Regions from separate parts of the Streptomyces sp. NPDC028635 genome, predicted to be linked through region 2. Evidence: riboswitches for the same ligand, from Rfam matches in the RefSeq annotation. Region 2 holds a riboswitch; each other region holds the start of a gene.
The links. A riboswitch is a leader RNA that binds a small molecule or an ion and turns the genes downstream of it on or off. The one in region 2 is predicted to bind cobalamin.
Positions count from the first base shown of each region.

Region 1 (10,213 bases), on a different contig from region 2:
ATGGCCTGGACGATGTCCCCGAACTCGGCGTAGCACATGTGGGTGTGGATCTGGGTGTCGGGCCGCACGCCACCGGTGCTCAGCCGGAACGCCTCGGTCGCCCAGGCCAGGTAGGCCGGGTGCTCCGCGGAGCGAAGCGGCAGGGTCTCGCGCAGGGCCGGTTCGTCCACCTGGATGACGGACGTGCCGGCCGCCTCGAGGTCGTTCACCTCGTCACGCAGGGCGAGGGCGACCTGGCGTGCCGTCTCGCCGAGCGGCTGATCGTCACGTACGAACGACCAGGCGAGCATGGTGACCGGGCCGGTGAGCATGCCCTTGACGGGGCGATCGCTCAGTGACTGCGCGTAGGACGTCCAGCGCACGGTCATCGGCTCGGGCCGGGAGATGTCGCCGGCGAGGATCGGCGGACGGACGTACCGGGTGCCGTAGGACTGGACCCAGCCGTGCTGCGTGGCCAAGTAGCCGGTGAGCTGTTCGGCGAAGTACTGCACCATGTCGTTGCGCTCGGGCTCGCCGTGCACCAGGACGTCGATGCCGGTCTTCTCCTGGAAGGAGATGACCTCCTGGATCTCGGCCTTGATGCGCTCCTCGTAATCGGCGGTGCCGATGCGGCCGGCGCGCAGGTCGGCGCGCGCGGTACGCAGTTCGCCGGTCTGCGGGAACGAGCCGATGGTGGTGGTCGGCAGCAGAGGCAGGCCGAGGTGCGCGCGCTGGGCGGCTCTCCGCTGGGGGTAGGGCTGGGACCGGCGGGTGTCGGCCTCGGTGACGGCGGCGGCGCGTGTGCGCACCATCGGGTCGTGGGTGATGGGGGAGCCGGTCCGGGAGGCCAGGTCGGCGCGGTTGGCGGCGAGTTCGGCGGCGATCGTGTCCGTGCCCTGGGCGAGGCCCTTGGCGAGGGTGACGACCTCGGCCGTCTTCTGCCTGGCGAAGGCGAGCCAGCGCAGGATCTGCGGTTCGATGTCGCGCTCGGCCGCCGCGTCCAGTGGCACGTGCAGGAGGGAGCAGGAGGCGGCCACATCGACCCGGTCGGCCAGCCCGAGCAGGGTGCCGAGGGTGGACAGGGACTTCTCCAGGTCGTTGACCCAGATGTTGCGGCCGTTGACGACACCGGCGACCAGCCGCTTGCCGGGCAGCCCGCCGACGGAGGCGAGAGCCTCCAGGTTCCCGGCCGCGGACTCGGTGAAGTCGATGGCGAGGCCCTCGACCGGCGCCTTGGCCAGCACCGGCAGGGCGTCGCCGAGCCGGTCGAAGTACGAGGCGACGAGCAGCTTGGGCCGGTCGGTGAGGGCGCCGAGGTCGCGGTAGGCGCGGGCGGCGGCGTTCAGTTCGGCCGGGGTGCGGTCCTGGACGAGGGCCGGCTCGTCCAGCTGGACCCACTCCGCGCCGGCCGCGCGCAGGTCGGCCAGAATCTCCGCGTAGGCCGGCAACAGCCGGTCCAGGAGGGTGAGCGGTGCGAAGTCCGCCGCCACGCCCGGCGCGGGCTTGGCGAGCAGCAGGTAGGTGACGGGGCCGACCAGGACGGGACGGGGAGTCAGACCCACGCCGAGGGCTTCTTTCAAGTCCGCGACCTGCTTGCCGGAGTCGGCGGTGAAGACGGTGCCGGGGCCCAGCTCGGGGACCAGATAGTGGTAGTTGGTGTCGAACCACTTGGTCATCTCCAAGGGCGCGGTGTCCCGGGTGCCGCGGGCCATGGCGAAGTAGCCGTCCAGCGCGTCGGCTTGGAGGGCGGCGCGGTGGCGGTCGGGGATCGCGCCGAGCGCGACCGTGGTGTCGAGGACGTGGTCGTAGTACGAGAAGTCCCCCGTCGGGACTTCGTGGATGCCGGCGTCGGCGAGCTGCCGCCAGTTCGTGCGACGCAGCTCGGCAGCGGTGGCCCGGAGGGCGTCGGCGCTGACACGACCCTTCCAGTAACCCTCGATCGCCTTCTTCAGTTCCCGGTTCGGGCCCTGGCGTGGGTAGCCGTACACGGTGGCCCGTGCTGCCGAGGCTGCGGACTTGGTGGTCACGGAGATCTCCTTCGCGAGATGAATCCCTGAGATCCCGGGTACGGGACGAGAGCGCGAAGGGGTGACGAACCGGACGGCACGAAGCGTGCGCGGCAAGGCACGGTCGTCCGCCTGGTATGTACGCCGACCCGCCCTCGAGGTCACCGGGATGTCCGCGCACGAGTGGTTCGCGCGCGGGCAGATGGCAGGTCTTCGGACTCGCGGGCACGTCTCGTCGTACGAGACACCTAATGGCCGTCGCTTCCCAGGCCCGGTACCTCGGACCCAGTGCGTATGACGGCGGTCGTTCCCGCTCACCGCTGCGGGGCAGTCCCGGATTCCCACCGGGTTCCCTCTTACGACGCATCCCGCCTGGCGGACGGGGCGAACCAGCTGCACCCGCCACCTTACGGGTTCTCCGTGCGGGAAGGCAGCGCGACCTCCGTCATTCGGCCATGGCGACGCGAACGCCGAACCGAGAACGCACGGCGGGAAACCCCGCACACGCGCTTCCCGCCCTTCCCCTGCAACGCCGCGCCGGACCGTCGACGCTGCGGTAACCCCTCAGTCCGATCGAACCAGGCCCTCGATCCTGGACGTAGCTGTTGCAGCGGCCGGTCTTCCGGTCGAGGAGCCCGACTCCACGGCTCTAGGCGGCGCCGGCGTCGTCACCCACCCCGTTGCGCGGGCCCTGTTCCATCACCTTCCGCAGCAAGGGTCGCTCGCACCCGTTGCTCCTCGCGAGCAGAGCCGACGTCCCGTTCCAAAGGTGTGCGGCTCACGGCTGTCGCGAGGTCCTCCAAGGCCCGTTTTTGTAGTTCCGCTTCGCGCCGCACGACCGGGCTGCCATGGTCCGCGGCGTCATCCCACGCGTGGAGCGCCTCTTCCACACGGCTCCAGTCCGGATTCCGGTGCTCGCGCACGGCGACTGCTGCCTTCGAGGTGTCCGTCTCCAGGGCCTGGGCGAATCGCTCCGCCTCGGGGAGGGAACGGCTGTCGGCCTGCGGGACGTGGCTCTCCATGAGCATCGCCGCCCGGCCGAACCCCTTGAGCGCCTCCTGCGCCTCCTGAGCCTCGCGCGACGTCAGGCCCCTGGGGCGGACCGGTTCCTGCCGTGCCCGGTCGTACGCCTCCTGCCACGCGGCACGTGCCTCCCTGCTCTCCAGCAGTGCCCGGCGCATGTCGGCGTGACGCTCCCGGGTCGGTTCGGCCAGGTCGCGGAGCACCGCGGCCGCGTAGCGGCCGTTGGCGGCGAGCCAGTCCGCGAGCCGGCCCGGCAGTCGAGGTGTCTCCCAGGCGGGGAACACCACGTACGCCAGCATGGCCAGGGCCCCGCCGAGCAGGGTGAGCACCACCCGCTCCAGGACTGTCTGCTCCCATGCCTCGCCGCCCATGCCGAGCAGGAAGACGACGTACGCGGCGGTGAAACACTGGGTATAGGCATAGCCGGTACGGTTCAGCGTGTACGACAGGCCCGCCGAGACCACGGCCAGCGCGCCGGACACATGGGCGTCCGGGCCCATCGCCCGCACCGTCCCGGTGGCGAGCGCGACGCCCGCCAGGGTCCCGGCGAGCCGGGCCACCGCACGCGCGTACGTCCGGTGGAAGTCCGGCCGCATCACCATCACCGAGGCGATGGGCGCCCAGTAGCCGTGCCCCAGTGGCAGCCGGGCGGCGATCAGATAGCCCAGCGTGGCCACCGCCGCCAGGCGGACGGCGTGCCGGAACACGGGCGAGTCCAGGCGGAGCTCACGGCGGACCGCCCGGACGACGACCGGGACCAGCCGGTGCATCGTCGGGCGCATCAGGAACTGGGCGCCCGCGGGGCCGGTCGGCGTGGGCGTCCTCCCGCTCGCGCATCCGCTCCCCGCGATCTCCAACGCCTCGCCGAGCAGTTCCACGAGCCGCTCGGCGGCCTGCCGCGCCGGGCCCTCCAGCACCTCGTGCTCCTCGTTGATGCGCAGGACGTCCTTGCTCTCGGGCCGTACCTCGGCGGGAATGCCGCGGCGGATCGAACGGGCGGCCGCATCCAGGACGTCGGCGGCCGCGTCGAGCAACTCCCGGGCGCGGTCCCGCCCGGGTCCCTCCGCCGGGGCGCCCACGTCCGGGTCGGCGAGCGCGGCGACCACCGGCCGAACGCGCTCGGCGAGTCCCCGGGGGCCGTGCAGGGCGGGGGGACGGGTGCGAGCCTGGGACGGCGTCACGGCAGCCGCGTCCCGGGCCGTCATCAACGGCTCCGGGTCGAACGGGGCGGTCGGGTCGTGCCGCAACCGGCGCGCGTAGTCCGCCACGGCGGCCAGGGCGTCGGCGAGCGCGTCACGGTGCGCTCCCCAACGCCGGATCGGGAACAGCAGGATCAGCAGGGCCTGCGTCACGCCCCCGAGTGCGATGACCCCGGCGTGCTCCAGGGCTCGTCCGGTGCTCGTGGGCAAGGTGATGGTCACCAGCATGCTGCCCACGGTCGTCGCTGCGACGATCCCGGTGGTCGTTCCGACGGCCCACGCGATTCCCGCCGCGAACGCCCATACGGCCAGCAGCGGCAGGAACGTGACGAGTCGCCCCGCCGCCAGGTAGCCCACAAAGGTGCTGAGCGCCAGGCCCGCGCCCGCGCCCAGCGCGACCACCTTGCGTGGACGCCAGCTGCGCTGGAAGACGGCCCCACCCGCGGAATAGGCGCCGAGGGCGGCGGACGCGGCATACGCGGGGGAGACCAGCCACAGCATCGGCCCGATCACGATCGCCACCCCAGCGGCCGTGCGCAGCGCGAGCAGGGGCTCCAGTCGCGTCTCCTCGATCCTGAGACCGGATCGCACGACCTCCCCGAAGGCCCGCAGCCAGGTCACCGGTGTTCGCCTGTCCGGAATGCCCTGCCGGGCCGGGTCGTTCTGGTGGGCATGCCGCAATCGTCGCGCACGGCGGCCTCCCATATGACCCGTCGGCCGGCCGGCGGCCGCAGCCGCTGGAGGTGATGCTGCCGCTGCGGACACTGATGAGTGTCTGCCGTCCGTCCTCCGGGCCGGAGCGCGGACAATCGTCGTTGGGTCAAATCCGGCCGGAGCGCGGCGATTTGACCCAGGAACGTCGGGGGAGGCAGATCACCGCCCGTCCCCCGCGGACCCGTCCAGGGGAGACACGGGGCACGGAGGCCCCGGTCTCTTACCGCTTGTGGCCGTTGCCGTGTCCGTCGGGATGAAGGACCACCTTGGTCCAGCCATCGTCACGGGCGTCGAAGTGCTCGTACGCGGTGGGGGCTTCGTCCAGGCCGAGCTCGTGGGAGACGACGAAACTCGGCTTCGCCTTCCCGCCGGCGATCAGGTCCCGCAGGGCCCGGTTGTACCTCTTCACCGGCGCCTGCCCGGTCCCCATGTGCTGGCCCTTGAACCACATCATGCCGAAGTCGATCGGAACCTTGCCCTGTGCCTCCAGCTCGCCCTGGGCCTCCTGGCCGCCGGGGTCCTGGGGCAGGAACACGCCCACCACACCGATGTGGCCCGTGAACCTGACCGTGTCGATCAGGCCGTTGAGCGTGAGGCTGGCGTCCTCGTGCCCCTGGGGGTCGTGTGCCTGGTAGCCGACGCATTCGCAGCCGTTGTCGGCGCCCAGACCGAGGGTGGCCTCCTTGACGACCTCCGCCGGGTTCTGCTCGGCGGTGTTGATCGGGATGGCTCCAAGCTGCTCCGCCATGCGCAGCCTGTCGGGCTGGTGGTCGGCCGTCCAAACGCGGCCGGCGCCCTTGAGAAGGGCGGAGTAGGTCGCCATCAGCCCGACGGGGCCGGCCCCGAAGACGATGGTCTGGTCACCCGGTTTGACGTGGGCCATCTCGGTGGCGTGATAGCCCGTGGGGAAGATGTCGGCGAGCATCACGTAGTCGGTCTGCCGTTCGGCGGCGTCCTCGCCCAGACGCAGCGCGTTGAAGTCGCCGTAGGGCACGCGCAGCAGCTCCGCCTGGCCGCCCTGGTAGGGACCCATGTCGGCGAACCCGTAGGCGGCTCCCGCGAGTGCCGGTTCCGGCTGCATGGTCAGGCAGTAGTTGGTCAGTCCCTGCTCGCACTGCTTGCAGAATCCGCAGGCGATGTTGAAAGGCAGGACCACGTACTCGCCGACCTGGACCTTGCGGACGGCCGAGCCGACTTCCACCACCTGGCCCATGTTCTCGTGTCCCAGGGTGCGGCCGGACTCGAACGAGGTGCGGCCCTCGTACATGTGCAGGTCCGAACCGCAGATGTTGGTAGTGGTGATCTTGACGATGATGTCGCAGGGGTGCTCGATCTTCGCGTCCGGTACGTCCTTCACTGTGACCGTTCGCGGTCCTTCGTATACCGCTGCTTTCATGGTGACTTCCCTTGATGTCGCCGCATGGCGGTGATGGAGAGGGCGCGGAGAGTCCGACTCTCGGAAGTGCTGCGACGGGGTCCGTGGCTCCGGCACGCCTCTGCGGGGCCGTTCTCCAGGATCAGGTGGAGCGGTCGGTCGGCCGCCGGCCCGCGAGGCGGCGCTTCGGCGCTCCGGCGGCGTTGCGTCCGGGTCCCCGTCGGCCTCGAGGCGAAACAACCACGCACCGACCGATCCAGGAGAATCCGCGAAGGCGGACGACCACCGACCGACGGCACATCCCCGACCCAGGTCACCCGCTAGTTGCCGTGGTCGTCCTGTAGCGCGCTGCGACGTTCCTGCTCGCGCTTGGAGTAGGCGGCTGCCCGGATCGCCTCGTCGCTCTCCAGGCCCGATCCCAGCGCGCCGCCCACCGTGGCGACCGAAGCGACGAACCAGGCCAGCGTCCAGTACCCCGTGGCGTGCAGCGGCGTTCGTGTCATGGAGCCGAAGACGCGGTCGTTGAGGATGAAGAGCGCCCACACCAGGTTGATGACCACCAGACCCGCGTAGCAGACGAGCACCCCGATACCCACGGTCACGACCGTCGAGGCGTTGTACAGTGCCGCCCTCTTTTTGGCCTCCGGCGAAACCTCGTCCGTTCGATGCCACAGGTTCGCGTCCACGATCAGCCAGCCGATCATGAGAGCGACAGACCCGACCGTGGCGATCACCAGGCGTGGCGTGCTCAACGAGGTGGCCAGGCTCCAGATGGTGGAGTTCACGGTGGCGACCGCTCCCGTGGCGAGTGCGGCCGCCAGGGCTTTCGACAAGCCCGGCACCAACCGCCACGGCTGGTTGGCGCGGACCATACCGCCGAGCACCCTCACGTAACCGCGTGGTCCGCTGACGACGTACCGCAGGTCGGCGATCTCCTCCTCCTCGACCTGCCCCCGACGGATGGGCGCGAGACGAGCGGTGAAGGGCCCCCGCAGCGGCTGACTTCCCGGAGCCCCCTCAGGCCCGGTGACCTGCGGGGCCGCCAAGCTGAGCACGGCTTCTTCCACGGCCTGTCGCGCCCTTGTCTGCAGGCGGAAGCCCCCCAGCGTGGGAAGGGACAGCAGCGCCACGCCGTGTTCGTGACTCAGATCCACCACGAGTTTGCGCCCGCGTGAGTGCAGCGGAAGGTCGGTGAGGGCCACGACGATGTCCCAGCTCTCCGCACGCGCGCGGTCCATGACCCGACGCGTCAGCGTGGACAGGTCCTCGGTCCCTGCGGTGAAGGGCTCGCTGACCACCTCGACGTCGAACCGTCGTCCCTGGTCCGACCTGTCGGCGAGCCGGTCGGCAAGCATCCCGGCCATGCGCCGCGCGATCTGCGTCGGCGCATCCGGATCCGCCAGAAGAGCCACGGTCGTAACCTTCTGTGACGACACCCGTAAGACTCCTTCTCATCGGCTGCGCCCGCGCTCGCACATGGCCACGTGATGTCCTCGAGGCTACGCCGACGCCGCATGACACGCTGGCCCCGCCGGCAGGCACCGGCGGTACGGTCAGATCTCCTAGCGCTTCCCCGTGCCCGAGGAGCGGGGCCCGGTGACGGCGCCTGTCGCGCGGATCGCGGCGCGATCAGGTAATCAGGAACGGTGAACAAGGACGCGACCGACCCCTTCGTCCATGTCCGAGGCGCCGGTGAGAACAACCTGCGGAACATCGATGTAGACGTTCCGCGGGACGCGATGGTCGCCTTCACGGGCGTCTCCGGTTCGGGCAAGTCCTCGCTCGCGTTCGGCACGCTTTACGCCGAGGCCCAGCGGCGCTACTTCGAGTCGGTGGCACCGTACGCCCGAAGGCTGCTGCAACAGGTCGGCGCCCCGCACGTGCAGGAAATCACCGGACTGCCACCGGCGGTGGCCCTGCAGCAGCGACGCGGGTCGCCCAGCTCACGCTCGACGATCGGCACCCTCACCACGCTGTCCAACCTGCTGCGCATGCTGTACTCCCGGGCCGGCACCTACCCGCCCGGGGCCGCACGGCTGGAAGCCGAGTCGTTCTCCCCCAACACCGCGGCCGGCGCCTGCCCGGAGTGCCACGGACTGGGCGTGGTGCACGACGTCGCCGAGGACCTGCTCGTCCCGGACCCCTCGCTGAGCATCCGCGAGGGGGCGATCGCCGCCTGGCCGGGCGCCTGGCAGGGAGCCAACCTGCGCAGTGTCGTGAGCAACCTGGGGATCGACATCGACCGACCGTGGCGCAGACTCAGGAAGAAGGACCGGGACTGGCTGCTGTACACGGACGAACAGCCCTCCGTGTACATCGAGCCGGAGGAGGAACGCGTCGACTACGGCTACCAGGGCAAGTTCTGGAGCGCCCGCAAGCACGTCATGCACGTCCTGGCCGACTCGAAGAGCGAGAGGATGCGCGAACGGGCGCTCCGGTTCGTCAGGAGCGGGCCCTGTCCCGCCTGTCACGGCAGCGGACTGCGGCCCGAGGCGCTCGCCGTGACCTTCGCCGGACGTTCCATCGCCGAGATCAACGCGATGCCGCTCACCGAGGCCGTGGCGCTGCTGCAACCCGTCGCTGGGCGGTCCGAGGCCGACGCCACCACGTCGACCGCCCGGTCCGGGGAGACGACCGAGGTCGCGGTCCGGATCTGCGGCGATCTGGTCGCGCGGATCGACGTACTGCTCGACCTCGGCCTCGGATATCTCAGCCTCGGACGCCGCTCGACGACTCTGTCGCCCGGCGAGGCGCAGCGCCTGCGGATCGCCACGCAGTTGCGCTCGGGTCTGTTCGGCGTCGTCTACGTCCTCGACGAACCCTCCGCGGGCCTGCACCCGGCCGACGCGGAACCGCTGTTGGACGTGCTGGACCGCCTCAAGGCGGCGGGCAACTCGCTGTTCGTCGTGGAGCACGACATGGACGTCGTACGGCGGGCCGACTGGGTGGTCGACATCGGCCCCGGCGCGGGAGAGGGCGGCGGACGCGTGCTGTACAGCGGCCCGGTCGCCGGGCTCGAGCGGGTCCGGGAGTCGGCCACGAGCCGGTACCTGTTCGGGCGGGCCCAGCCGCTCGACCACCGCCCCCGCACACCGCAGGGCTGGCTGCACCTGCGCGGGGTATCCCGCCACAATCTGCACGACGTGTCCGTCGAGGTGCCGCTCTGCGTACTGACGGCGGTGACGGGCGTGTCCGGTTCCGGGAAGTCGACGCTGGTGACGCAGGTACTCGCCGAGGTCGTCCGGGGTCACCTCGGACTCGTGCCCGAGGAGCCCGACGAGGCGCAGTTGGAGGTGGACGTCCAGGACGCGTCGGGGGTCGAGTCGTTCGACCGGCTGGTCCGGGTCGACCAACGGCCCATCGGCCGAACTCCCCGGTCCAACCTTGCCACGTACACCGGGATGTTCGACGCGGTGCGCAAGCTGTACGCGGCGACGGACGAGGCCAGGGCGCGGGGTTACTCGGCCGGACGGTTCTCCTTCAACGTGCCCGAGGGGCGCTGCGAGACCTGCCAGGGTGAAGGATTCGTCGCGGTGGAACTGCTGTTCCTGCCCGGCACCTACGCGCCGTGCCCGACCTGCCAAGGCGCCCGCTACAACGCCGAAACGCTCGAAGTCACCTACCGCGGAAAGAACATCGCGGACGTACTGGCGCTGTCCGTCGACGCCGCCGCCGAGTTCCTGTCCGCCGTCCCGGCCGCCTCCCGCAGCCTGGAGACGTTGCGCGAGGTAGGACTGGGGTACCTTCGGCTGGGCCAGCCCGCGACGGAGCTCAGCGGCGGTGAGGCGCAGCGCATCAAACTGGCCACAGAACTCCAGCGAGCCCGCCGCGGGCACGCGCTCTACCTGCTCGACGAGCCGACGGCGGGGCTGCACCCCTCGGACATCGCACTGCTGCTGCGGCAGTTGCACCGGCTC
Region 1 covers NZ_JBEZWX010000031.1:8,008-18,220, forward strand. The annotation lists gene metE (5-methyltetrahydropteroyltriglutamate--homocysteine S-methyltransferase) at 1-2,006, opposite strand, end outside; cobalamin riboswitch at 2,172-2,394, opposite strand; gene AB0E88_RS26810 (FUSC family protein) at 2,654-4,828, opposite strand; gene AB0E88_RS26815 (glutathione-independent formaldehyde dehydrogenase) at 5,142-6,317, opposite strand; gene AB0E88_RS26820 (hypothetical protein) at 6,617-7,708, opposite strand; gene uvrA (excinuclease ABC subunit UvrA) at 7,943-10,213, shown strand, end outside.
Region 1: linked by a shared signal. The riboswitch ahead of metE (5-methyltetrahydropteroyltriglutamate--homocysteine S-methyltransferase) and the one ahead of AB0E88_RS25995 (HoxN/HupN/NixA family nickel/cobalt transporter) in region 2 are both predicted to bind cobalamin.

Region 2 (10,213 bases):
GACCAGGGCCACCAGGGTCTCGACGACCCGTTCGGCGGGCAGACCGCCCCCGGCGCAGACCTCCTCGGCCGCCGCCAGGTCGAAGGGGCCCGCGAAGACGGACAGCCGCGCCCACAGCAGCCGTTCGGGCGCGGTGCACAGCTCGTGCGACCAGTCGATGGCGGTGCGCAGGGTCTGGTGCCGGGTGAGCGCGGTGCGCCGGCCGCCGGTGAGGATCTCGAAACGGCGGTCGAGCCGGGCGACCAGCTCCGCGAGCGGCAGGGCGCGCAGCCTGACCGCCGCCAGCTCCAGGGCGAGCGGAATGCCGTCGAGCCGGTCGACCAGGGCGAGGGTGCGCTCCCGGTCCGCGTCGGTCACGCCCTGTCCCGCGGTGACGGCGGCGGCCCGCTGCAGGAACAGCTCCACCGCGTCCTCGCGGGGCAGCGGAGCCAGGGTCAGACAGTGCTCGCCGGGCACGTCCAGCGGCTGACGGCTGGTGGCGAGGACGCTCAGCCCGGGCGCCTCGCGCAGCAGGATGTCGCAGAGCGCGGCACAGGCGTCGAGCAGATGCTCACAGGTGTCCAGGACGACCAGCATCCGCCGGCCGCGCAGATGCTCCACGACCGCGTCCAGCGCGCTCATGCCGGACTGCTCGGGCAGCTCCAGCACCCCGGCGAGCGTCGCGGGCACCAACTCCGCGTCGTGCAGCGCCGACAGCTCCACCAGCCGGACCCCGTCCGCGTACCGCGCGGCCGCCTCCCGGGCCGCCCGCAGCGCCGTACGGCTCTTGCCGACACCGGCGGGCCCGACCAGCGTGACGAGCCGAGCCTGCGCCAACGCCTCTTCCAGCGCGGCCAGTTCCGCCGCGCGTCCCACGAAACCGGTGACCTCGGCGGGCAGTTGTCCGCCGCGCCGCTGTCCGAATCCGAATCCCATACGACCCCCGTGCGGTCCTGCTGCCGGAACTCGTCACAGCGTAGGGATGGGGATGCGCAGCGTCGCTGCCATACGTCCGCACACCGCCCGGTCGGAGGACGCACGACACCTAGGTGTCACCCGTAGCGGTGCTGTCGCTCGTACAGCCGTCCGAGGGGTGATGTGGCGACCGATGTGGACGTCACGCCATCCAGAAGAACACCGCCGTCATGCGCTTCTCCTCCAGCGCGATGCCGTGGTAACCGGTCGCGCTGTGCACGAGGTTGGCGTGGTAGAGCAGCAGCCGGTTGTACCGGTGCGGCACGGTCACGTCCTCCTCGAAGGCGTCCGGCGCGACGAACCGTGTCCCGAGGGCCTGGACGAGATTGGTGTGCGGCGCCTGCACGACGTTCCCGCCGAGCCGCCCGCCCGGCAGGGACTGCCGGTAGAAGGCGGTCCCGCACCCCTTGGGCACGGTGGGATTGAGGTACAGCACGGCGGCGTACCGGCACAGCGCCCGGGAGTCGGTGTGCGGCCGGGGCTCGCTCTCGCCCTCCCCGACGACCTGCACACAGTTGTGGTTGAGGGTGCCGCCGCCCGGCGCCTGCTGCACCCACAGCTCCTTCGCCCCGGTCGCCTTGCGCACGAGCCTCTCGACGACCGCCAGCTCACCCGGTTCCAGGCCGGGCATGGTGCGCAGCCCGGGCCAGCTCTCGGAGGTGTACGGATAGCCCTTGACCCAGTCGTCCCTGCCCAGCACCCGCTCGCGCACCGCGTCGGGATCGGGCAGGACGTCGTCGAAGACCCAGTAGTCGCGGCCCTTGGTGGGCTTGCGATACGGCAGGACGGGCAGCGGCACGGACATGCGGCCGAATGTAGGGGCGGCCCGGCTATGGACTCTCCCGGGGAAGGGTCAACACTCCTGGACGAAAGGTCAACGTTTCCCCAACACGCCCGTCCTGTCGTGCCGTTACGGCCCCTTACGTCACCGTGATCCGGATCTGCTCGCTCGCCGCGCTGACCCCGTTGAAGGTGGCGGTCGCCTGGAGCCGTCCGGCGCCGGACGGCAGATCGGTCCCGGGGACGCACCACCAGGTGCCGTCGGCGGCGGCGGTCGTCGAGCACACCTCGTTCTCGTCCTGGTCCCGGACGCTGACCTGGGCGCCCGGGTAGGCGGTCCCGGCGGTCCGCGGCCGCGAGCCGAGCGGGACACCGGCCAGCGGCTGCGACAGCGTCGGCTCGGGCAGCCCCACCGTGACCGAGCACGCCCCCTCGTCCCGGCGGCCGCCGCCCGCGTCGGTGACGACCATCGCGCACGCGCTGAGCCGGGTCCCCGGCACGGCGTCGGCGGGAACGGAGAGCACGAACGGGAACGTCCGTCCGGACCACGGACCGGCCGCCGTGGTGCCGGTGAACGTGTAACTGCCGGTACCGCCGTCGGAGGCGACGGCCCCCCGGTACCCGCCGTCGGCCAGCGGCGTACCGGTCACCGCGGCGGGCTCCGAGACGGTCAGCGTCAGCCGGGACCCGGCGCCCAGAGCGGGACCGCCGTACCCGGCGACCTCCAGCAGCCCCTGCCGGCCGGGAACGATGGTCACCGAGCCCCACAGCTCGCGCTCCCGGGCCCCGGCGGGGGACTGGACGAGGACGGTCAGAACGAGAGCTGCACAGCAGCCCAGCGAAGCGAGGGGGCGTCTCATGGTGGCGCGATCTCCCTGAACGAACGGGTGTCGACCCCCCACGCCGAGTGTCCCGGCCGGACACGACGCACGCCGCGCGTTGTACCCCCGTCCGGGTGACGGGCCCGCAACGGCCACCGCAGCCCACTCGGGGGCGCCGGGAACTGCGCGACCGGCCCCCGCCCACCCGCGGACGACGAACGTCCTCAGCCCGCCTCCCGCTTGTCGTCGTCGACGATCTCCGCATCCACCACGTCATCCTCGGCCGGACCACCGGAGCCACCGCCGGAGGCAGCACCACCGGAACCACCGCCGGACGCAGCGCCACCACCGGAGCCATCCCCGCCGGAGGCAGCGCCACCGCCGGAGGCATCCGCGCGGCCCCGCTCGTACATGGCCGTACCGATCTTCTGCGCCGCCTGAGCCGCCTTGTCCACCGCGGCGCGGATCGCCCCCGTGTCCTCCCCCTTCAGCGCCTCCTTCAGCTCGGCCAGCGCCTCCTCCGTCTCCCTCCGGGCGTCCGCCGGGATGTTCTCCGGGTTGTCCCGGATCAACTGCTCCGTCCGGTAGAGGAGTTGCTCCCCCTGGTTGCGGGTCTCCGCCGCCTCGCGCCGGCTCCGGTCCTCCTCCGCGTGCTGCTCGGCCTCCCGCACCATGCGGTCGATGTCGTCCCGCGGCAGCGCGGAGCCCCCGGTGACGGTCATCTTCTGTTCCTTGCCGGTGCCGAGGTCCTTCGCGGAGACGTGCATGATCCCGTTGGCGTCGATGTCGAACGCCACCTCGATCTGCGGCACCCCGCGCGGCGCGGGCGGCAGTCCGGTCAGCTCGAACATGCCGAGCTTCTTGTTGTACGCCGCGATCTCCCGCTCCCCCTGGTACACCTGGATCGTCACCGACGGCTGGTTGTCCTCCGCCGTCGTGAAGATCTCCGCACGCCGCGTGGGAATGGTCGTGTTGCGCTCGATGAGCCGGGTCATGATGCCGCCCTTGGTCTCGATGCCGAGCGAGAGCGGGGTGACGTCCAGCAGCAGGACGTCCTTGACCTCCCCCTTGAGCACACCGGCCTGCAGCGACGCGCCGACCGCCACGACCTCGTCGGGGTTGACGCCCTTGTGCGGCTCCTTGCCCGCCAGCCCCTTCACCAGCTCCGTCACGGCCGGCATCCGCGTCGACCCGCCGACCAGCACCACGTGGTCGATGTCCTTGACGGAGATCCCCGCGTCCCGCACCGCGTTCTGGAAGGGCCCCTCGCAGCGCTGCAGCAGATCCGCCGTCAGCTGCTCGAACTGCGCCCGGGTGAGTTTCTCCTCCAGATGCAGCGGCCCCTGCGCGGAGGCGGTGACGTAGGGCAGGTTGATGCTCGTCTCCGTCGACGAGGACAATTCGATCTTCGCCTTCTCCGCCGCCTCCCGCAGCCGCTGCACGGCCATCTTGTCCTTCGACAGATCGACGCCGTAGTTGTTCCTGAACCCGGTGACGAGGTGGTCGACGATCCGCTGGTCCCAGTCGTCGCCGCCGAGGTGCGTGTCGCCGTTGGTCGCCTTGACCTCGATGACACCGTCGCCCATCTCCAGCAGCGACACGTCGAACGTGCCGCCGCCGAGGTCGAAGACGAGCACCGTCTGGTCGTTGCCCTTGTCCAGCCCGTACGCCAGCGCCGCCGCCGTCGGCTCGTTGACGATCCGCAGCACGTTCAGGCCGGCGATCTCCCCGGCCTCCTTCGTGGCCTGCCGCTGGGCGTCGTCGAAGTACGCGGGCACGGTGATCACGGCGTCCGTGACGTCCTCCCCGAGGTACGCCTCCGCGTCCCGCTTGAGCTTCTGCAGCACCCGCGCGGAGACCTCCTGCGCGGTGTACCGCCTGCCGTCCACGTCGCCGCTCTCCGGGAACCGCCAGGAGTGGTCGCCCACATGCCGCTTCACGGACCGGGCCGTGCGCTCCACGTTCGTCACCGCCTGCCGCTTGGCGACCTCCCCGACGAGCACCTCGCCGTTCTTGGCGAAGGCGACGACGGACGGGGTGGTGCGGGCGCCCTCCGTGTTGGTGATGACGGTGGGCTCGCCGCCCTCCAGGACCGCGACCACCGAGTTCGTGGTGCCGAGATCGATTCCGACCGAACGCGCCATCGGGCTCTCCCTTCTCGGGTGCCGTAGCTGCCGGGGCTGCGGACGTGACCTCACATACCTGCATAAAACGCGAGCCGACCGCCGTCAAGGAAGATTTTTTACGGCGCCGCCCGAACACAGACGCCCCCGGCCGCGTACTCCTGTGCGTCCGACCGGACGACGACAGGAGGCATGGTGCGACTCTCGCGGACCGCGACGGGAACCCTTTTCGTGGGCGGTGCCCTCGGCCTGACCCTCGTCGCACTCGCCTATCCCGCCATGCTGGGCCTGCAGACGGTGTCCAGCGACACCTCACGGGTGATCGCCACCACCCAGTGGGGGCCGCTCACGGAAGGCGACCGCGACTTCGTGGTGAAGGTGCGAGCGGCCGGCCTGTGGGAGTACCCCGTGGGTCAGATGGCCCTGAAGAAGAGCACCGACAAGGCAGTCCTCACGGCGGGCCGGCACCTCATCGACGGGCACGCGGCCCTGGACATCACCTGCCGCAGGGTCGCTCCGATGCTGAACATCACGCTGCCCAACCTGCCCAGCCCCCAGCAGCAGGGATTCGTCGCCACCCTCAACGCGGACAGCGGCCGGCAGTTCGACTCGGACTTCGCGAACATCCTGCGGATCACACACGGCTCGATCTTCAACACGATCGCGAAGATCCGCTCCACGACGAAGAACACGCTGGTGCGCGCGCTGGCCGACCAGGCCAACGACACCGTCCTCGACCACATGACGGTCATGGAGAAGACCGGCCTGGTCAACTTCGACCAGGCCCTCTTCCAGCAGACCGCCCCACCGAAGCTGCCCTCGAGCGACGTCACGCCGCCGCCCCCCGCCGGGGGCCAGCCGCAGGTGGTCCTCACCCCGCCGCCGAACCCGACGTCCGTCCCGGTCCCCCTGCCCGGCGACCCCTCCCCGACGGTGCGCTAACCCAGCCAGACCGTGGTGCCCGGGCCGAGCCGGCCGTCCTCCAGCGGGGCACTGGCGAGCAGCACCTCACCGGGCGGCAGCGGCACCGCGCGCTCCGACAGGTTGGCGACGCACCGCCAGCCCTGGGACCGGGCGAAGGCGAGCACACCGGCCGGGACGTCCTCGGCCCACCGCAGCTCCTCGCCCTCCGCCAGCTTGCGGCGCAGTCTCAGCGCGGCCCGGTACAGCTCCAGCGTCGAGCCCTCCACCCCGTCCTGCGCCTGCACGGCGTACGACGCGAAGGACGGCGGCTGCGGCAGCCAGGCGCCGCCCGCGCCGAAGCCGTACGACGGGCCGCCGGTCGTCCACGGCAGCGGCACCCGGCAGCCGTCGCGGCCCTTGCGGACATGGCCCGTCTGCTCCCAGATCGGGTCCTGGAGCACCTCGGCCGGCAGCTCGGCGACCTCGGGCAGCCCCAGCTCCTCGCCCTGGTAGAGATACGCCGAGCCGGGCAGCGCCAGCATCAGCAGCGTCGCCGCGCGGGCCCGGCGCAGCCCGGCCGCCGGGTCGATCCGGGGCGCGTGGCCGCCGGACAGCAGCCAGGCGTTGTCGTCGGTGCCCGGCGGCAGCATCAGCCGGGAGGCGTGCCGGACGACGTCGTGGTTGGACAGCACCCAGGTCGCCGAGGCGCCGACGGCCCGCGCGCCGGCCAGCGACGCGGTGATGACCTCGCGCAGCGCGTCCGCCTGCCAGGGGGCCTGCAGATACTCGAAGTTGAACGCCTGGCCCAGCTCGTCCGGCCGGGCGTACAGCGCGCGGCGCTCGCCCGGCACCCATGCCTCGGCGATGGCCGCGCGGGGCGGGGAGTAGGCGTCGAGGAGGCGGCGCCAGTCCCGGTAGATCTCGTGCACCTCGTCGCGGTCGTAGAAGGGATGGCTGCCCGGGGGCAGCACCGTGAGGGCCGCCTCGTCGCTCAGTTCGGGCGCGCCGAGGTCGCGCAGCGGCTCGGACAGGTCCTTGGCCAGGGCGTGCGCGACGTCCACCCGGAAACCGTCCACGCCGCGGTCGGCCCAGAAGCGCAGGGTGCGCCGCAGGTCGGCGCGGACCTCGTCGTCGGCCCAGTTCAGGTCGGGCTGCTCACGGGCGAACAGATGCAGGTACCACTGCCCGTCCGGCACCCGCTCCCAGGCGCTGCCGCCGAACACCGACTGCCAGTCCGAGGGCGGCAGCTCCCCCTCCGCGCCACGCCCCTCGCGGAAGACGTACCGCTCCCGGGCGCGCGAACCGGGCCCGGCGCGCAGCGCCTCCTGGAACCAGGCGTGCCGGTGCGAGGTGTGGTTGGGGACGATGTCGACGACGACCTTCAGGCCGAGCCGGTGCGCCTCGGCGACCAGGGCGTCGAAGTCGTCCAGGGTGCCCAGGCGCGGGTCCACGGCGCGGTGGTCGGCCACGTCGTAGCCGCCGTCGGCGAGTTCGGAGGGGTAGAACGGGCTCAGCCACAGCGCGTCGGCGCCGAGCGCGGCCAGATGGGTCAGGCGGCCGGTGATGCCGCGCAGGTCACCGAGCCCGTCGCCGTCGGCGTCGGCGAAGCTGCGGGGATAGACCTGGTAGACGACGGCCTGCCGCCACCAGGCGGGGTCGCGGGAGGAGAGATCGGGCACGCGGTCTCCGTTCGCCGGTTCGGGCACGACAGGGAGATGACTGTCCACTTCGCCGCCCGGGGGAACGTGTCCGCGTCCGCCCGGGTCAGGCGCCGTCGGCGGTGCAGCGCGCGAGCAGTGTCCGTACGTCCGGGTCGACCACCCGGTAGCGGACCACCCGGCCCTGCTTCTCGCCCGCCACCGTGCCCGCCGCCCGCAGCAGCCGCAGGGCCTGCGACACGGCCGGGTCGTTCATGCCGGTCGCGATGGCCAGGTCGGACACCGCGAGCGGGCCGGTGCGGTGCAGGGCGAGCAGGAGAGCGAGCCGGTTGGGGTCGGCGAGCAGCGAGAAGCGGTCGGCCCAGGCACGCACGTGGGCGGCGTCGCCGATGGCGGCGATGGCGTCACAGACACGGTGACCGTCGATGGTGCGGCGGTCGGCGCGGTCGTCAGGCACGAGGTGCATGCCCGCATTCTCCCGCCCCCGGTCGGCCCGCCGCCCACGGGCCCGCACGACCGGGCGGCCCGCCCCCTCCGCGATCTCCGCTCTGTGATCTTGGATACCTGCTCAGCTGTGCAGCTATGCAGGAGACCCTCCGCACCCCTACCGTGGGCGGGCCGTGGTGTTCGGGAAGCCGGTGAGAAACCGGAGCGGCCCTCGCCACTGTGATCGGGGAAGTTCTCGTCCCGTCCGGTTCACGCCGGGCCACTGGTCTTCAGGACCGGGAAGGCAGGGACGGCGGACGCACCAGCCCCGTCAGCCAGGAGACCGGCCACGGCAGCTCACGAAGTGATCCACGAGGTGCTGGAGCGTGAACCGGATGACCCTGCCCGACCCTGCCCCGACGACGCCCGCGAACGCCACCTTCAAGTGGCGCCGCGAGGACACCGTCAAAACCGCCGGACTGCTGGCCGCCATCGCCGCCCTGCACGTCGCCGCCTTCGGGATCCTCTTCCTCCTCGTGGTGCCGGGCCACTACGAGGTCGGCTCCAAGGCCTTCGGCATCGGCCTCGGCGTCACCGCCTACACCCTGGGCGTACGGCACGCCTTCGACGCCGACCACATCGCCGCCATCGACAACACCACCCGCAAGCTGATGGCCGACGGCAAACGCCCGGTCTCCGTCGGTTTCTGGTTCGCGCTCGGCCACTCCAGCGTCGTCGTCCTGCTGGCGCTGCTGATCGCGGGCGGCACCTCCCTCGCCGGGAAGGTGATGAACGAGGGCTCGACCACCCACCAGGTGCTCGGCTTCCTCGGCACGACGATCTCCGGCACGTTCCTGTATCTGATCGCCGCGCTCAACCTGGTCGCCCTCTTCGGCATCCTGAAGGTGTTCCGGGCGATGCGCGCGGGGACGTACGACGAGCGGGAGCTGGAGGCGCACCTGGACTCGCGCGGGTTCATGAACCGCATCCTGGGCCGCCTCACCAAGTCGGTCTCCCGACCCGGCCAGATGTACCCGCTCGGCTTCCTGTTCGGCCTCGGCTTCGACACGGCCACCGAGGTCACGCTGATGGTGATGGCGGGCTCCGGCGCGGCGGCGGGCCTGCCCTGGTACGCGATCCTCTGCCTGCCCCTCCTCTTCGCCGCCGGGATGAGCCTGTTCGACACCCTCGACGGCACGTTCATGAACTTCGCCTACCAGTGGGCGTTCTCCAACCCGGTCCGCAAGGTGTTCTACAACCTCGCCATCACCGGCCTGTCCATCGCGGTCGCCTTCGTGATCGGCACCATCGAGCTGGTCGGCGTCCTGCACGACAAGTTCGGTCTCGACGACGGCGTCACCGGCTGGATCGCCGGCATCGACCTGGACAACGTCGGCTACCTCATCGTCGGCCTGTTCGTCCTGGTGTGGGCGGCGGCCCTGACGTACTGGAGGCTGGCCAGGGTGGAGGAACGCTGGACGGCCTCGGCCGACTAGCGTTCGACCGTCTCCAGGTACAGCTTCACATAGCGGTCGACGTCGACCTCCAACGCCACGTCCACCAGCGGCTGTTCACGGGCGCCCTCATGGATCTCGGACTCGCCGGGGCGCGGGCGCCGGTCGACGATCGTCTGCCCGCGGCCCGGGCCCGGGGCCAGCGACACCTCCACCGGCAGCAGCCGCGTCGTCAGGCCCGCCGGATCGGCGACCGCGCACACCGCGCCCGCGTCACCGAGGCCGCCCGCCTCCTCCGCCTCGGGCTCGCCGCCCTGGGTGGTGGGCCGGTGGGCGAGCAGCTCACCGGCCAGCCGGGTGCCGGGCTCACCGCTCGCCCGCATCCGGTGCACATCGGTGCCCGGCACGACCACCCGCATGAACACGTCCAGCCCGTACATGGTGATCGGCACCCCCGCGGTCAGCAGGATCGCCGCGGCCTCCGGGTCGTGCCAGACGTTGAACTCCGCGACCGGCGTGGCGTTGCCGGAGGCGACCGCACCGCCCATGAAGACGATCCGCTCGATGTTGCGGGTCACCTCGGGATGGGTGCGCAGCAGCAGTGCGACGTTCGTCAGCGGCGCCGTCGGGATCAGGGTCACCGGCCGCTCGCTCGCGAGGATCTCGCGGCGCAGCAGCGTCACCGCGTCCACGTCGGCGGGCCGGCGCCTCGGCGCGGGCAGCCCCAGGTCGCCCATGCCGTCATGACCGTGGACGTGCCGCGCCGACCGCGCCGGCTCGACCAGCGGACGCTCGGCACCCCGCCCCACCGGGATCTCCGGCGCCCCCGCCTGCTCCAGCACGGTCAGCGTGTTGCGCACGACGCCGTCCACGTCCGTGTTCCCGGCGACACACGTCACCGCGCGCAGATCCAGACCGGGATGACGTACGGCGAACAGCAGGGCGAGGGCGTCGTCGACACCCGTGTCGCAGTCGATGATCACGGGGATGGGTTGACCGGCCACCACGAGCTCCTTCCGTCGTCCCCCGACCATAAGCGCCCGGGCCGCTCAGCCCCACAGATCCGCCCCGCGCGCCGCCACCACCCCCACCAC
Region 2 covers NZ_JBEZWX010000028.1:78,867-89,079, forward strand. The annotation lists gene AB0E88_RS25960 (LuxR C-terminal-related transcriptional regulator) at 1-915, opposite strand, end outside; gene AB0E88_RS25965 (DUF6445 family protein) at 1,097-1,759, opposite strand; gene AB0E88_RS25970 (carboxypeptidase regulatory-like domain-containing protein) at 1,875-2,594, opposite strand; gene dnaK (molecular chaperone DnaK) at 2,780-4,699, opposite strand; gene AB0E88_RS25980 (DUF4142 domain-containing protein) at 4,910-5,620, shown strand; gene AB0E88_RS25985 (glycoside hydrolase family 13 protein) at 5,617-7,260, opposite strand; gene AB0E88_RS25990 (metalloregulator ArsR/SmtB family transcription factor) at 7,346-7,705, opposite strand; cobalamin riboswitch at 7,844-8,032, shown strand; gene AB0E88_RS25995 (HoxN/HupN/NixA family nickel/cobalt transporter) at 8,061-9,161, shown strand; gene AB0E88_RS26000 (nucleoside hydrolase) at 9,158-10,123, opposite strand; gene thrS (threonine--tRNA ligase) at 10,169-10,213, opposite strand, start outside.

Region 3 (10,213 bases), on a different contig from region 2:
CCCTCCAGGTCGCCTTCCAGCTCCAGATACGCGGCGCGCAGCCGCTCCAGCGTGTCCGCGTCCGGCTCCGCCCACAGGCCGCGCTCGGCGGCCTCCAGCAGTCGTTCCGTGATGCCCCGCAGCGCCCATGGGTTGGACTTCTTCATGAAGTCCCGGTTCTCCGGGTCGAAGACGTACTCGGCGCTGAGCTTCTCGTACATCCAGTCGTCGACCACGCCCGCCGTGGCGTCGTAGCCGAACAGGTAGTCGACGGTCGCCGCCATCTCGAAGGCGCCCTTGTAGCCGTGCCGCCGCATGGCCGCCATCCAGCGCGGGTTGACCACGCGGGCCCGGAACACCCGGTGCGTCTCCTCGCCGAGCGTGCGCGTCCTCACCTGGTCGGGGGTGGCGCTGTCCCCCACGTACGCCTCGGGGTTGGCGCCGGTCAGGTGCCGGACCATGGCGACCATGCCGCCGTGGTACTGGAAGTAGTCGTCGGCGTCGACCAGGTCGTGCTCACGGGTGTCGACGTTCTTCGCGGCGACCGCGATCCGCTTGAACGCGGTCTCCATGTCCCCGCGCGCCGCCCGCCCGTCGAGCCCCCGCCCGTAGGCGTAGCCGCCCCACACCGCGTACACCTCGGCGAGGTCGGCGTCCGAGCGCCAGTTGCGGGCGTCGATCAGCGGCAGCAGACCGGCGCCGTACGCGCCCGGCTTGGAACCGAAGATGCGGGCCGTGGCCCGGCGCCGGTCGCCGTGCTCGGCAGTGTCCGCGTCGGCGTGCGCCTTGACGTAGTTGCGCTCGCCGGGCTCGTCCAGCTCCGCCACCTTGCGGACCGCGTCGTCGATCAGCGCCACGACGTGCGGGAACGCGTCACGGAAGAAGCCGGAGATGCGGACCGTGACGTCGATGCGCGGCCGGCCCAGTTCCTCCAGGGGCACCACCTCGAAGCCCGTCACGCGGCGCGAGGCCTCGTCCCAGACGGGACGGCAGCCCAGCAGCGCCAGGATCTCCGCGATGTCGTCGCCCTGCGTGCGCATCGCGGACGTGCCCCACACCGTGAGACCGACCGACTTCGGGTACTCACCCGTGTCCTGGAGATAGCGGGCCACGAGCGAGTCGGCGAGCGACTGCCCGACCTCCCAGCTCAGCCGCGACGGGATCGCCTTGGGGTCGACCGAGTAGAAGTTCCGGCCGGTCGGCAGGACGTTGACCAGACCGCGGGTCGGCGAACCGGACGGCCCCGCGGGGACGTAACCGCCGTCGAGCGCCTTCAGGATGTGCCCGATCTCGTCGGTCGTCCGGGCGAGGCGCGGCACGACCTCCGTGCACGCGAACTCCAGCACGGCTACGGCGTCGGGCAGTTCGGCGCCGAGGACGTCCCTGAGCAGACCGCGGCTGAGGGAAGCGTCCCAGCCGCGCTCCTCCATGCCCTCCGCGATCCGCCGGCACAGCTGCTCCAGCAGGTCGATCGCGTCGGACGCGGTGCGCGCCGGGCCGTCCACCAGGTCCGTCAGCTCCACCGGCACCTTCACCGGGGCACCCGGCTCGCCCAGCAGCTCCTTCTCGACCAGCCCGAAGTGCGCCGCGAGCGAGGCCCGCAGGCCCGGCAGGGCGTTCGCCTGCCCGCCCCACACCTGCGAGGCGCGCAGCACCGCCAGCACCAGGTTGACGCGCGGCTCGGCGACCGGGCCACCGCCCAGGACGTGCAGGCCGTCGCGGATCTGCACGTCCTTGATCTCGCACAGATAGCCGTCGATGTGCATGACGAACTCGTCGAACTCTTCGTCGTCCGGCTGCTCGTCCACATGCAGGTCGTGGTGCAGCTCGGCGGCCTTCACCAGCGTCCAGATCTGCGCGCGGACGGCCGGCGCCTTCGCCGGGTCCAGGTCGGACACCAGCGCGTACTCGTCGAGCAGCTGCTCCAGCTTCGCCAGGTCGCCGTAGGTGTCGGCGCGGGCCATCGGCGGTACGAGGTGGTCGACGACCGTGGCGTGCCCGCGCCGCTTGGCCTGGGTCCCCTCGCCGGGGTCGTTGACGATGAACGGGTAGATCAGCGGCAGGTCACCGAGGACGGCGTCGGGGGCGCACCCTCCGGACAGGCCGAGGCCCTTGCCGGGCAGCCACTCCATCGTGCCGTGCTTGCCCATGTGCACGATCGCGTCCGCGCCGAAGCTGTTGTCCAGCCAGCGGTAGGCCGCCATGTAGTGGTGGGACGGCGGCATGTCGGGGTCGTGGTAGATCGCGATCGGGTTCTCGCCGAAGCCGCGCGGCGGCTGGATCATCACGACGACGTTCCCGAACTGCAGGGAGGCCAGCACGATGTCGTCGCCGTCGACGTACAGGGAGCCCGGCGGCTCGCCCCACGCCTGGAGCATGGCGTCCCGGAGCTCCGGGTCCAGCGTGTCGAACCACGCGCGGTAGTCCGCCAGCGGCACCCGCGCGGGGGCGGAGGCCAGCTGCTCCTCGGTCAGCCACTCGACGTCGTGGCCGCCGGCCTCGATCAGCCGGTGGATCAGCTCGTCACCGCCGGAGGGGTACTCGGTCAGCGCGTACCCGGCGTCCCGCAGCGCGTCCAGCACCCGCACCGCCGACGCGGGCGTGTCCAGGCCGACGGCGTTGCCGACGCGGGAGTGCTTGGTGGGGTAGGCGGTGAAGACCAGCGCGATCTTCTTCTCGGCGTTCGGCTTGTGCTTCAGCCGGGCGTGCCGCACGGCGATCCCGGCGACACGCGCGGCCCGCTCCGGGTCGGCCACGTACACCGGGACCTCGTCCGGGCCCTGCTCCTTGAAGGAGAACGGCACGGTGATCAGCCGGCCGTCGAACTCCGGGATCGCGACCTGCATCGCCGCGTCCATGGGGGACAGGGCCGCGTCCGACTCCTCCCAGGCGCTCTTCGACGAGGTCAGGCAGAGCCCCTGCAGCACCGGGACGTTCAGCTCGGCGAGCGCGCCGATGTCCCAGGCCTCCTCGTCGCCGCCCGCCGACGCCTGCGAGGCGTGGGTGCCGCCGGCCGCGAGCACGGTGGCGACCAGCGCGTCGGCCCGCGCGAGGAGGTCGTACAGCCCGGCGTCCGCACCGCGCAGCGAACCGCAGTACACGGGCAGCGCGTTGGCGCCCTGCGCCTCGATCGCCTCGCACAGGGTGTCCACGAAGCCGGTGTTGCCGCTCAGTTCGTGGGCGCGGTAGAAGAGCACGCCCACGGTCGGACGCCCGTCCCGAAGCGCGTACGAGCCGTGGACGCCGTACTCCGGCATCTTTCGCGGCTCCTCGAAGCCCTCACCGGTCAGCAGCACGGTGTCCGACAGGAACCGCGACAGCTCCAGCAGGTTCTCGGGGCCTCCCTCGACCAGGTACCGCAGCGCCTCCGCGACCACGCCGGCCGGCACGCTCGACTCGGCCATCAACTCCGCGTCCGGCACGGCCTCGCCGCCCAGCAGCACCGTCGGGACACCGGACGCCTTCAGCGCGGCGAGCCCGTCCTCCCAGGCGCGCTTGCCGCCCAGCAGCCGTACGACGGCCAGGTCCGCGCCCTCGAGCAGGCCCGGCAGTTCGGCGGCGACGTCGACGCGGGTGGGGTTGCCGATCCGGTAGTCCGCGCCGGAGGCCCGGGCCGCCAGCAGATCCGTGTCGGCGGTCGACAACAACAACACTGTGCTCATGCGGGCGCTCCCGGTGGAATGAAAGGCAGTCCTTGCGGCGCGCCGGACTCGATGAGCCGCCACAGCGCGTCCGTGTCCGCGTGCTGTTCGATGAGGTCGCCGAGCCGGTCGAGCTGCTCCTCGCGCAGCGCGGCGAAGGAGGTGTCCGGCGCGGGCACGAAGCGGCGGCCCGCGGCGGCGGCCACCTCGCGCAGGAAGGCGCGGCGGAAGCCGTCCGACTCCAGCGAGCCGTGCCAGTGCGTGCCCCACGTCTGGCCGACGCGGCAACCGTCGAGGAAGGGCTCCCCGCCCGTCACGGAGGCGACCCCGTGGTGGATCTCGTACCCCTCGACCCGTTCGCCGAGGGCTTCCCCGACCGGCCGGGTGAGGGTCTTCTCGCGGGCGAAGCGCACGCGCACGGGCAGGACGCCGAGCCCGTCGACCGCTCCGGCGCGCGACTCGACCTCGTCCTCGATGTGCTCGCCGAGCACCTGGAAGCCGCCGCAGATGCCGAGGACCGGACGGCCTTCGGCGGCCCTGCGCACCAAGGCGTCGGCGAGTCCCCGCTCCCGCAGCCACTGAAGAGCCCGGACGGTCCCGCGCGTGCCCGGGATCACCACGAGGTCCGCGTCGGCCAGCTCCTCCGGACGGTCCACGAACCGCACGACCACGCCCGGTTCGGCGGCCAGCGCGTCCACGTCGGTGAAGTTGGACATCAGGGGGATCGCGCAGACGGCGACCCGCAGCACGTCCTCGCCCACGGGCGGGGAGACGGACGACTCGCGGACGGTGCCGCGCAGGGAGACCCGCAGGCCGTCCTCCTCGTCGATGCCGAGCCCGTGCCGGAAGGGCAGCACGCCGAAGGTGTGGCGGCCCGTCAGGCCGTGCAGCATGTCCAGGCCCGGCTCCAGCAGGGAGACGTCACCGCGGAACTTGTTCACCAGGAACCCGGCGACCAGTTCCTGGTCCTCGGGCGAGAGCAGGGCGACGGTGCCGAAGAAGGACGCGAAGACGCCCCCGCGGTCGATGTCGCCGACGACGAGCACGGGCAGCCGCGCACCCCGCGCGATGCCCATGTTCACGATGTCGGTCCGGCGCAGATTGATCTCGGCCGGCGAGCCCGCCCCCTCGCAGATCACCGCGTCATACGTGCCCCGCAACTCGGCCAGGCACTCCAGGACCGTGCCGAGCAGCTTCTGCTGGCGCCCGCCGTGGTAGCCGCGCGCGCTCAGCTCGCCCACCGGCTTGCCCAGCAGCACCACCTGGCTGCTCTGTTCACCACCGGGCTTGAGCAGCACCGGGTTCATCAGCGCGGTCGGCTCGATCCGGCAGGCCTGGGCCTGCATGGCCTGCGCCCGCCCGATCTCGGCGCCCTCGCGGGTGACGAAGGAGTTGAGGGACATGTTCTGCGCCTTGAACGGCGCCACTTTCACGCCCTGCCGCACCAGCCACCGGCAGATGCCGGCGGTCACGACGCTTTTCCCGGCGTCGGAGGTGGTGCCGGCGACGAGGAGACCGCCGTTCATCGATCACGCCCCTTCCCGATGAGGCGTGCGCCCGCGCACACGCCGAGCGCAAGCCAGCTCACGCGCCGGGACAGCCGTACCGCCCGGCGGATGTCGTGGGGGGTGACGGCGCGTCCCCGCCCGTTCAGCACGGGCCGGTGCTCGACCCGTCCGCCGTACGACAGGGTGCCGCCCAGCCGCACGCCGAGCGCGCCCGCGAAGGAGGCCTCCACGGGGCCCGCGTTGGGGCTGGGGTGCTTCGCCGCGTCCGCCCGCCAGGCGCGCACGGCACCGCGCCGGTCCGGGCCGGTGAGCACGGCGAGGACGGCGGTCAGCCGGGCTCCCGGCCAGCCGGCCACGTCGTCGAGGCGGGCGGAGGCCCAGCCGAAGCGCCGCAGCCGCGGCGACCTGTGACCGACCATCGCGTCCAGGGTGTTGACCGCCCGGAACCCGAGCAGCCCCGGCACCCCGCCGACGGCGCCCCACACCAGGGCGCCCACGACGGCGTCGGAGGTGTTCTCGGCGACCGACTCGACCACGGCCCGGGCGATCCCGTCGGCGTCCAGCGCCTGCGGGTCCCGGCCGCACAGATGGGGCAGCCGGGCCCGCGCCGCCTCCACGTCACCGGCCTCCAGAGCGCGTCCGATGGCGCCGGCCTCGCGCGCCAGCGAAGTCCCCCCGACGACGGACCAGGTGGCGGCGGCCGTGAGGGCGAGGGAGGCGGCGGGGGAGCGGCGTACGCAGCGGGCGGCGACGGCCCCGAGGGCGACGGCGCCGCCGGCGCAGACAGCGGTGTGCAGGGCGCCCCAGCCGCGGTGGTCGCGCCACAGGGTGCGCTCGACGGCGCCCGCGGCGCGGCCGAACACGGCGACCGGGTGACCGCGGCGCGGATCACCGAGGAGGAGGTCGCCGAGGAGGCCGGCGGCGGCGCCGTACGCGAAGACGCGTTCGGCTCGCACGGGGCTCAGCCGGCCGTGGGGTCGGCTGGAACGTCGCTGATGGGCCTGGTCCTCAACCGGCAGCCGCACATGGCGTCATGTCCTCACTCAGGGTGTCCGCGCCCTGGTTCGAAGGAGATCGGCGGTGAGAGTTCCTGGCTCCCGGGGTCGTTCAACCCCGGTGACAGTGGCGGGACCGCGCCGGACTTCCACCGGCTTCCTCTCCTGCCGCCGCAACTTGGCCCCGGCAGTCCACCACGGCTGTTCGAGGGCCGTCAACTTGCCCTTGACCTGGGACGGAGGAGTGTGGGCAGGCCCACACGGAGGGAACCTGCCAGGTCACAACGGAACGCGGGGTGCCGCTCGGGCACCCCGCGTCGTTGAGTGGTGAGGCCGGGTCAGGCGACGATCAGGCTGATGCCGTACGCCACCGCCGCCGCGCACGCCGCGAAGCAGGCGTACGCGCCGGTGACCGCGAGGGCGGCCGAGCCGCCCTGGGCCTGGGCCCGCTCGCGGCGGGACAGACCCATGATGCCGAGGGTGAACAGGGCCACCAGACCCACGGTGACCACGAGGCTGACACCGAAGACGGAGCCGAGGGCCGACCAGTCGATCTTCATGCTGCTTCTCTTCCTTCGTACCCGAAAGCGGCGGTCAGACGGCCGGGGCCGGGTTCGCGGTGGCCGGCTGCTCCGCCGTCGCGGCGGCCGGAGCGGGGATGGTGGCCATCAGGTCGTCTGTGACGGCCGGGCCGGCGGCCGGAGGCGGGGTCACCGCGGCGATCGCGGTGGTGACCACGCCGGCCGGCTCCTCCTCCACGGCGTTGACGTTGGTGTGGTCGACGACCTCGCGGCGGGAGATCTTCCAGATGCCGAAGCTGGCGGACACCAGGAAGACGGCGACCAGCGCGGTGCCCCAGGCGCCGAATCCGGTGACGTACTCGGCGAGCGCGCCGACCAGCGCGGCGGCCGGCAGGGTCAGGCCCCAGGCGATGAACATGCGGGTCGCCGTCGACCAGCGGACCACACCGCCCTTGCGGCCCAGGCCCGCGCCCATCACCGAGCCGGAGACGACGTGCGTGGTGGACAGCGAGAAGCCGAGGTGGGAGGAGGCGAGGATGGCGGTGGCCGCGCTGGTCTGGGCGGCGAAGCCCTGCTGCGGCTGCATGTCCGTCAGGCCCGTGCCCATGGTGCGGATGATGCGCCAGCCGCCGATGTAGGTGCCGAGCGCGATGGCCAGGCCGGCGGAGAGGATCACCCAGGTGGGCGGGTCGGAGTCGGGCGCGATGGCGCCGCCGGCGACCAGGGCGAGGGTGATGATGCCCATCGTCTTCTGCGCGTCGTTGGTGCCGTGGGCGAGGGAGACCAGACCCGCGGAGGCGATCTGGCCGGCCCGGAAGCCCTTGTCGGCCGCCTTGCCGTCGGCCTTCTTGCCGAGCGTGTACGACAGCCGGGTCGCGGCCATCGCCGCGACACCGGCGACGACCGGGGCGGCGACCGCGGGCAGCAGCACCTTGGTGACGAGGACGTCGCCGTGGACCGCGCCGAAGCCGGCGGAGGCGACGGTGGCGCCGATCAGACCGCCCATGAGGGCGTGCGAGGAGCTGGAGGGCAGGCCCACGAGCCAGGTCAGCAGGTTCCAGAGGATCGCGCCGACCAGGGCGGCGAAGATGACCTCGGGACGGATGCCGCTCTCGTCGACGAGTCCCTTGGAGATCGTGTTGGCGACCTCCACGGAGAGGAAGGCGCCCACGAGGTTGAGGGCGGCGGACATGGCCACGGCGATCTTGGGCCGCAGCGCGCCGGTCGAGATGGTGGTGGCCATCGCGTTGGCGGTGTCGTGGAAACCGTTCGTGAAATCGAACGCGAGAGCGGTGACGACCACAATCGCGAGGATCAGCGAGAAGCTTTCCATTTACCCAGGCATTCGTTCGAAGTCATTGGCGGGTTGAACGTAGGCAACCTGAGTGAACGGAAGGTGAACTGAGCCGGGCGTCCCGATGTCGGAAAGAGGGGGGCGCTGCTCCGTTCCACCGCGCCGGCCCGGGCGGCACACGGCCCCGGTGGCCGGCGCGGGATCGGGGGCCCGTTCGCGGGCACCGGGAAAGAGATTTCGGTCACCCGGGACTGGCAGGATCGCGGCATGACGGAGCAGAGGCGCGAGCGGCAGGACGGACGGGTGGCCGGCGAGGCGGAGGACGGCGGGGGAGAGGCCCGCGAGGGGGAGACCCGCGAGGGGGAAAACCGCCAGGGGGAGACCCGCGAAGGGGAAGCCGGTGAGCGGGAGGCCCGGGCCTGGGAGGAGCTGGTCGCCACGGCGCGCCGGACCGTCGCCGACGGACTGGTCGTCGGGACCTCGGGCAACGTCTCGGTACGCGTCGGTGACCTGGTGCTGGTCACTCCGTCGGGCGTGGCCTACGACCGGCTGCGGCCCCAGGACCTGACGGCGGTCGGCCTCGACGGCCGGCAGGTGCGCGGCACCCTGGTGCCGACCAGTGAGCTGCCGATGCACCTCGCCGTCTACCGCACGACGGACGCCAGGGCCGTCGTGCACACCCACGCCGTCCACGCCACGGCGGTCTCGACGCTCGTGCCGCGGCTCCCGCTCGTCCACTACATGGCCGCGGCCCTCGGCGGCCCGGTCCGGGTCGCCCCCTACGCGACCTACGGGACGCGGCAGCTGGCCGAGAATATGCTGGATGCCCTGACCGGCCGCACGGGCTGCCTCCTGCAGAACCACGGGACGATCACCTACGGCGCCACCCTCGACGAGGCCTACGACCGCACCGCCCAGCTGGAGTGGATGTGCCGGCTGTGGCTCACGGCGTCCTCGGTGCCCGGCCGCGCCCCCAGCCTGCTGACCGAGGAGCAGCTGGCGGAGGTGGAGGAGCGGCTGCGGGATTACGGACAGCGGCGGTGACGCGGGCCGGGTGAGCGCCCCGCGGTGGAGGTGATCACCCCGCATGTCGCTTCCGGTGGCTTGGGACGGAGCACGCCGGGAAACTGGTTCCCGTGCGCACTGTCAAAGCGACGGCCGCTGCCGTCACCGCCGTGATGGGTGCCGGGGCCGCAGCCGTGGTCGCCGGCCGACTCGCCAGCGACGCCGCGCTCAAGGCGCCCCCGGGCCGGCCGCTGCCGACCGAGCCCCGGCTCACCGTCCATGCCACGGCCGCCGGCCGGATCGCGCTCACCCGTGACCTGGCCGCCCTGCGTCCCGGCACCTACGGCCTCGCCGGTGACGGCAGCCACGCGATCGTCGGCCAGGTCCTGGACTCCGCCGAGCACACCGCCGACACCGTCGTACGCCGCCTGGAGCGCGTCACGCACGGCACGCTGGAACCGGGCGACAAGGTGTGGCTCACGGCCAATCTCCACGTCGGCGACCCCAAGGCGGCCCTCGGTCTGGAGCATGCCGACGTCGACGTGCCGGGGGAACTCGGATCCCTGCCCGCCTGGTTCGTGCCCGCCGCCCGGGACACCTGGGTGATCGCCGTGCACGGCCTCGGCACCACCCGCGAGCTGCCCATGAACGTCATGGGCATGCTGAACCGGCTGCGTCTCCCGGTGCTGTCCCTCGCCTACCGCGGCGACCTGGGCGCGCCCCGTCCCCCGGACGGCCTGAACCACTTCGGCGAGACCGAGTGGCGCGACGTGGACGCCGCGATCCGCTACGCCGTCCGCTACGGCGCCCGCCGGGTCGTCCTCTACGGCTGGTCCACCGGCGCCACGATGGCGCTGCGCGCCTCCGAACTGTCGGGGATGCGGGAGCGCGTCTCCGGGCTGGTGCTCGACTCCCCGGTGCTCAGCTGGCCGACCACGCTGCGCGCGCTGGCCCTGGCCCGGCGTACGCCGGGCGCACTGCTGCCGCTCGCGGTGCGCGCCGCACAGGGCCGCACCGGGCTGCAGGACGGCCCCGCCGACGGCACCATCGTGGCGGACGCCGACGGCCTCACGGTGCCGACGCTGATCGTCCACGGCCCCGGCGACACGGTGGCCCCCTGGCGCTTCTCCCGCCGCTTCGCCGCCCGCCGCCCCGACCTCGTCGCCCTGCACACGGTCGCCCAGGCCCCTCACGGAGCGATGTGGAACGCCGACCCGGACGCCTACGAGGAAGCCCTCCGCCGCTTCCTGACCCCACTGATGTGACCCAC
Region 3 covers NZ_JBEZWX010000036.1:56,893-67,105, forward strand. The annotation lists gene cobN (cobaltochelatase subunit CobN) at 1-3,641, opposite strand, end outside; gene AB0E88_RS28890 (cobyric acid synthase) at 3,638-5,146, opposite strand; gene AB0E88_RS28895 (cobalamin biosynthesis protein) at 5,143-6,084, opposite strand; cobalamin riboswitch at 6,190-6,327, opposite strand; gene AB0E88_RS28900 (hypothetical protein) at 6,462-6,683, opposite strand; gene AB0E88_RS28905 (inorganic phosphate transporter) at 6,718-7,977, opposite strand; gene AB0E88_RS28910 (class II aldolase/adducin family protein) at 8,206-8,982, shown strand; gene AB0E88_RS28915 (alpha/beta fold hydrolase) at 9,075-10,208, shown strand.
Region 3: linked by a shared signal. The riboswitch ahead of AB0E88_RS28895 (cobalamin biosynthesis protein) and the one ahead of AB0E88_RS25995 (HoxN/HupN/NixA family nickel/cobalt transporter) in region 2 are both predicted to bind cobalamin.